One region of the Cytobacillus sp. FSL R5-0569 genome, then DNA from elsewhere that is predicted to be linked to it. Evidence: riboswitches for the same ligand, from Rfam matches in the RefSeq annotation. Region 1 holds a riboswitch; the other holds the start of a gene.
What was found. A riboswitch is a leader RNA that binds a small molecule or an ion and turns the genes downstream of it on or off. The one in region 1 is predicted to bind S-adenosylmethionine.

Region 1 (3,667 bases):
GCACATTCCCGCTATATCTTAACTTTCCACTTCTCTCTTCTAAGGAAGCTATCCCTCGAACATGACCGTTACATTCTGCAACAAATACATGGTCTTCTTTTGTAAGTCCTTCAATATAATCTTCAATATCTTTTATCTCCCCGATGATAAGGCCATTGTTTGTTGAATAATAGAATCTTGCCTATGCATTTCATGAATATCTCTTGCATCATTTATATGTATCGGTCTAATCTTTATTTCTTCCCCCATATAAAAACTCCTTTTTTTATAAAACTGTTCTGAATGAAAACTTATAAACCAAGACTACCACTTTTCTTAGTTTGAAAATATTGCTTTATTCATTTACGAATGAACAGTATAAAAAGTTTCTTATCATTGCACTGACATAATCACTACGATACAAAATATATATGAAAGGAGGCATCGAGGTATTTTATGAGCATCCAAAGGAGGGTAATTTGAATATGCTTGCTTTGTTCAGTCTTTTTCTAGTTGTCGGCTACAGTTTCTTTTTCTTTATTAGTGCCGTTAGAAAAAAGAAAGAAATAGCTACAAAATATTCTAAATGTATTCCCATGGTGGTTGGTATGACGAGTAGCTTAACAATCGGTTTGATTATATCTGTGTGGTTACCAGAAATGGCTAAAGCAACTGTATTATCAATTCTCATTAGCGCTGTCATTGCCATTTTTATAGGACTACCGTTTAAAACAAACGGACTCGTTGAAGCTCAAGCGTCAAGTCTCATGGGAAGTATGATGGGGGCAATGCTAGGCATTATGTTGGTACCCAGTGAAGTTACATTTATGATCATTAGCATGGATCTGATTTATTTAATTAGTATTTTTGCCATGATGCTTCTCATGCACAAAAAACATTCATTAAAGGAAGCATTGAAAAATCGACCTGTGCCCTTCTATCTAACATTCTTATTAAGCATCGCCATTATCTGCGCATCGGGAATTCATCAAGAAGCGAAGAACTCAATTCATCCGATTGAAGAAAACACCCCACAAGTAGAACACCATCACTAGTTTAATGATTAATTTCAATTATGTTATTGACTTTTCATGTAATAGATAATATTATGAATATAATTTAATAAAGCATTTTCTCTTATAAAGAGCGGCTGAGGGACTGGCCCTGCGACGCCCGGCAACCATTCATATACCCATATGAACAGGTGCTAAATCCTGCAAAATACTTTTTGGTATTTTGATATATGAGAGAGGTTTACTACTATTCTAGTATATTTATGCCTCTCATGATGAGAGGCATTTTTGTTTTTATCATCACATCAAAAGAGAAACGAGGAGAGGAAATGACTGTAACAATCGTAAAAGGGGCTCCAGGACATTATTTATTAGGTTCAGGCATTCTAACAGAACTCCCCGACCTACTTAAAGATATTTCTGTTTCCAAATACCATATCATAACCGGTAAAAAAGCTTGGCAAGCCGTGCAACCCTACTTGCCCAAGGAAGTAATAGATAACAACATTCACCTTCATTATATAGATGGTCACACTACCTTAAAAAAGGTCCATGACATCCAAGAAATAATAACAAATGATGGTGCTAATGGCGTAATAGGTATTGGTGGTGGGACAGCATTAGATATAACAAAAGCAGTTGCGATTGAAGCATCTGTTCAATCCATTCTTATACCGACAATCGCAGCTACCTGTGCCGCATGGACACCATTAAGTGTTTTTTATAATGAAGAAGGCAGCTTTACTCATTATACCGAGTTCCCTATTGCGACAACCCTCGTATTGGTTGAACCTGAAATTATTGCTAAAGCGCCTATTACTTATTTAAAAGCAGGAATTGGGGATACATTAGCCAAGTTTTATGAAGCTGAAGCTCTAATTGAAAGTTTTTACCCTGAAGAAACACTTCCTGTACCTAAACAAGTTTCGCAATTTTCAGCTAAAATTTGCCGAGATACATTGCTTAATGATGGTGAAGCCGCACTACAATCAGTAGCCAAAAACGAAACCTCAAAAGCACTTATCCGTGTGATTGAAACGATTATCATGACTGGGGGTATGGTCGGTGGATTCGGCGAAAAAGCAGGACGAATCGCTGGTGCCCATTCGTTTCATAATGGACTAACCGTAGCGGATGCAGCCCAAGATTTTCTTCATGGGGAATTAGTCGCTTACGGGATTCTTGGTCAATTGGCCATTGAAGAAAAATGGACGGAAGTTGATTACCTTCTCCCGTTTTATGAGAGCTGGCAATTGCCAAGTAGTCTCTCTAGTCTAACTATTGATGTGAATGATGAGCAATTAATGAAGACAATTGTAAAAAAGGCGATACGCCCAACTGAATCTATTCACTTTATGAAAAACGAGATAAGTGAACATTCTGTTTTACAAGCACTTCGATTATTAGAAAAACAAAATGAACAAAAAGGAGTTCAAACATCATGAAAAAATGGTTACTAACTGGAACATTCTTATTATCTTTAACAGGCTTAGCTGCATGTGGTAGTGATGAAGCCAGCAACTCTACAGAAGGATTATATGACGATGAAGAATTAGTCATTGGTGTCACTGCAGGTCCACATGAGCAAATCTTAGAAAAAGTAATTGAATTAGCTAAAGAAGAAGATATCAACATTAAATCACAAGTATTTACTGATTATGTGATGCCAAATGTCGCATTAGCTGAAAAAGAGATTGACTTAAACATTTTTCAAACTGAGCCTTATTTTAATGCATTTAAAGAAGATAGAAATTTAGATTTAGTTAAATCTTTTGATACCGTTTCATTCCCGATGGGCATCTATGCACTCAATGTAAAAGATGTAGCTGAATTAAAAGATGGCGCAAAAATCGGTCTTCCGAGTGACCCAACAAATAGTGGCCGAGCTCTATTACTATTTGAAAAAGCGGGATTAATCGAATTAGATCCTGAAACAGGTATTAATTCAACAGTTCGTGATATTGAAAAAAACAATGGTAACTATGAATTTATTGAACTTGACTCTGCTCAAATCGCTCGTCAGCTAGAAGAGCTTGACGCTGCAGCTATTAACACGAACTTTGCAATTGAAGCTGGTTTTATCCCTTCTAAAGACGCTATCTTTATCGAGCCTAAGGATTCACCTTACGTAAACCACGCTGCTGTCCGTACGGAGAATAAAGATGATGAAATTCTTGAAAAATTAGCTGATATCTACCGCAGTGAAGAAATTGAAAAGTTTGTTGAAGAGGAATTTGACGGATCAGTTATCGTCTCTTGGTAAAATGATTAAAAATGAGCGTTACGGAGGGAGCATCAAATCATGATAGAGCTTAAGAATATAACCAAAACCTTTACAGGAAAACAAGGAAGCATCCATGCATTAAAGGATGTCTCACTATCAGTGAATCAAGGAGAAATCTACGGGGTTATCGGATACAGCGGCGCTGGTAAAAGTACATTAATTCGCTGTGTGAACTTACTTGAAAAACCTGATAGTGGTTCTGTAAAAGTCAATGGGGTGGATTTAACCACGCTGACACCAGGAAAACTCCGTGAAGCAAGAAGTCATATCGGCATGATTTTTCAAGGGTTTAACTTATTAAAAACAGCAACAGTTTATGATAATATTGCTATCCCTCTTAAACTAACAGGATTAGATAAGAAAGAAGTAAAGAGCCGCGTTAATAAATATT
Region 2 (3,667 bases), 2.7 Mb from region 1:
TTCTTCCTTCCATTTCCGTTTAACCCTTAAATCATAGATAACACCTAAGTGCCAACCAATACATAAAGCCGTAGACGCATCACCTTGGGCAATCCTTTCTTGTATTAAGAAATATTCATATAAGGAAATCTCTTTACCACCATATTCTTTCGGAATCGTTAAACTTAAGTAATTTGATTGTTTTAATTCTTCAAAATTTTCAAAAGGGAATTCTGCATTTTCATCAATCTTTTGCGCCCTCTTACTAAATCCTTCTGCTAATATCGTAGCTTTATGAAATAATTCTTCTTGTTGATCCGTCTTAATAAATGGTCGAGCGAGTTGTTCAGCTAAATACGCTTCCTTAGATGAAGCTGTTATCGTGCTCATAGAATCCTTCCTCCCCGTCTGTTTCCATCTTCTCTTTAATACTCAATCATTAGGATAAATAGATATAGTAAAGGCTCCATCCCCTTTACTATATCTATCGTTTGAATTTATTATCTCTTATCTACATATTTAGTTAATTTATCCCCACCAATTTGAATGATTTGCACCAATACAACGAGGACAATTACTGTCGTAATCATAATGACATTATCATAGCGATAGTAACCGAAACGTATCGCTAAATCACCAATACCACCGCCGCCAATAATACCTGCCATTGCTGAATAACCAATTAAACTAATAGTCGTAATCGTTAAACCTTGAACAATTCCAGGTTTCGCTTCTGGGACAAGAATTTCCTTAATTATCATCCAAGGGGAAGCGCCTACTGCTACTGCAGATTCAATGACTCCTTTATCTATTTCTCTTAAGGATGTTTCTACCAATCTTGCAAAAAACGGAATCGCTGCTACAGATAATGAAACAGAAGCCGCTGTAGGACCAATAGTTGAACCTGCAATTAATTTTGTTAACGGCAATAGAGCTACTAACAAAATAATATAAGGAATAGAGCGGATCAAATTGACAATCCAACCGGTAACAGCATTTACAAATCTATTCTTTAAGAACAATCCTTCGTCTGTAACGAATAATAAGATACCTAGTGGAAGACCTAGTATAAGTGCCGCAACTAAAGAAATGGCGACCATATAAATTGTTTGTAATACAGCTGTATTTAGTTCAGGAAGTAACGCCTGAATGGACTCAAGCAACATGTTCAACTACCTCCAAATTCTGTGTTCTTTCTTGAATATATTGTATAGCTCTTTCTATTTCAGGTATTTCGCCAGTCAACTCCATAATAAAAATACCAAGAGGTACTTCTTGAATATATTCAATCTTGCCGTGAAGAATATTTCCTTTTACTTTGAATGTTTGGAACAGTTCAGAAACAACAGATTCTTCTGCTATTGCACCTTTAAATTGAATCTTAATGATTGTTCCCTTCCTGTTTTCAATCAATTGTTGTGGTAAGTCAAATTGAAGAACACTCTGAATGAAATCCTTTGTAAGTGGTTCAATTGGATTCGCAAATATATCATACACCGGTCCCTCTTCTATGACCTTTCCATCTTGCATAACAGCTAACCTATGACAAATCTCTTTGACTACTTCCATCTCATGAGTGATAAGTACGATGGTTAATCCTAGCTTTTTATTAATTGATTTTAATAAGTTCAGGATTGATTTTGTTGTTTTAGGGTCTAGAGCTGACGTGGCTTCATCGCAAAGTAAAACCTTTGGATCATTAGCGAGTGCTCTGGCTATTCCTACCCTTTGCTTTTGACCACCACTTAATTGTGTGGGATACTGATGAATTTTATCTGCTAAACCCACTAATTCTAATAGTTCTTTCACCCTGATATCTATTTCTTTCGGGCTTTTACCTGCCGCTTTTAAAGCAAAGGCAATATTCTCATACACTGTCTTCGAACTCGCTAAATAAAAATGCTGAAAAATCATACCTATCTTCTGCCTTGCTTTTCTTAATTCTTTACTTGTTAAAGATGTTAAATCAACGCCATCAATTTTCACTTCACCAGATGTCGGTCTCTCCAATAAATTTAGACAGCGTAATAAAGAACTTTTCCCTGCTCCACTATAGCCAATAATCCCGTATATTTCCCCTTCTTTAATAGAAAGGGATACATTGTCAACCCCTATTACTTGCTTCTTTTTGCTTTTATAAATTTTCACTAAATGATTGACTTCAATCATTTACCTCACCCTCCCTAAATCCTCTACAACATAAAATGAGCCTCTTTCACTTTGAAAGAGGCTCAACAAATGATTGTTATTAAACCTTATCTTTCAGAATGAAATCATTCTGCAGGATTTAGCACCTTCCCTTTAAAAGGAGGTTGCCGGACATCTTCGGGCCTGGTCCCTCAGTCTCTCTCGATAAGAATCATATTAAATTTAATGTGTTGCTTTGATAAAGGAAATTTTATCGGGTATTGAATTAATTGTCAATAGTATTTTGATTATTTATGCATTTACTTATCTTCCTCTTCGTTTAAACAAGAAGATAAAAAAAATTGTTCCTAATAAAGCTGTGATTAGACCCACATACAAGATGATTGCTGACGTTTTGAACTTTACTGTACTAGGTTGCTCTTCTTGTCCACGTCCCTCACCACCAGGCATACCTTCAAACCCTTCTGGTGTCTCAAAATCTCCTTCCTGCGGAAAGTCTCCATTGCCTTGCGGACGTTCAGGCATTTCACCATCAATGTTTCCTTCATTACCGTTTGGCGGTTGGAATACTTCTCCTCTTTCTTGACCTTCCTGGTCATCACCACCTGCTCGGCTAGGGAACATGTTATTGACTTCAGAAGCTTGTGATTCTACTTCTAATTCACCTGAAAGCTGAGCAAGTATCGATTCTGATCTCGCCTCAGCAAATGCTGGTAAACTCTCATCACCTTGCACTGCTTGTAGAAATTCTTCTGTTGTATAAAACTTGGTAGGATCCTGTTCTACATAAGGAAGAATCAATGTACTAATTTGTGTAGTTGTATTTTGGTAAGACTCTTTTGTCATATATTCTTCTGCAATCTTTTCAAGGTATGCTTCATATTGCTTTTTAAATTCATCATTTGCCAATAAAGCATTAAGTAAAGGCCTCTCATCTAAAGAAGTACCAGCTACAGGTTCTGAAATACTGAAATTAATCGTATCTTCACTCATTAAATTACTATTTCCCATGCCACCATCGAAGTTCCCCATTTCAGCTTGGTGAACTTGACCTTGTTCATCCTCACCTTGCCCACCTTCTCCTGGTGCTAGACCTTGTTGTTCCTGATTTTGATTTTTGTTTTGGTTTTCTTCAGCGATTGAAGAATCTCCGTTCATGCGTCCTCCGCCACCCATACCTACTCCAAAGCCGCCAAATGCCATATTATAGTCCCACGGAATGATTGAGAACTTACCATCATTTTCATATAAATAATAGTTGTGCTTCATTTGCCCTTGGTAACTATCCATGCTAACGACAGCCGTATTTACTGCAAAATATCGTAATACTTGATCCACATCTAAAGTTTTTTCTAAATTGCCACCATTATTGATACTATCTAACATATCTATTAACGCTTGTTCATCTTGCTCCTCTGATTTCAAGTTTAAACCTGAGTAATCATCAATATCATCACTTACCCATTTCAAGTCACTATTTGTACCATCTGGCTTGTACAATGATCCATATGGATTTTCAAAATATCTTCCAAGCATCACT

Region 2: another riboswitch for S-adenosylmethionine. It lies ahead of MKX78_RS06255 (methionine ABC transporter ATP-binding protein); the one in region 1 lies ahead of MKX78_RS20120 (iron-containing alcohol dehydrogenase family protein).

What each region holds. Positions count from the first base shown of each region.
Region 1 is NZ_JBBOWW010000001.1:3,936,609-3,940,275, forward strand. Features, by position in the region: gene MKX78_RS20110 (GNAT family N-acetyltransferase) at 1-148, opposite strand, end outside; gene MKX78_RS20115 (hypothetical protein) at 459-1,034, shown strand; SAM riboswitch class I at 1,114-1,229, shown strand; gene MKX78_RS20120 (iron-containing alcohol dehydrogenase family protein) at 1,322-2,437, shown strand; gene MKX78_RS20125 (MetQ/NlpA family ABC transporter substrate-binding protein) at 2,434-3,255, shown strand; gene MKX78_RS20130 (methionine ABC transporter ATP-binding protein) at 3,295-3,667, shown strand, end outside.
Region 2 is NZ_JBBOWW010000001.1:1,189,936-1,193,602, reverse strand. Features, by position in the region: gene MKX78_RS06265 (acyl-CoA dehydrogenase family protein) at 1-369, opposite strand, end outside; gene MKX78_RS06260 (methionine ABC transporter permease) at 480-1,145, opposite strand; gene MKX78_RS06255 (methionine ABC transporter ATP-binding protein) at 1,135-2,148, opposite strand; SAM riboswitch class I at 2,232-2,338, opposite strand; gene MKX78_RS06250 (CotH kinase family protein) at 2,431-3,667, opposite strand, start outside.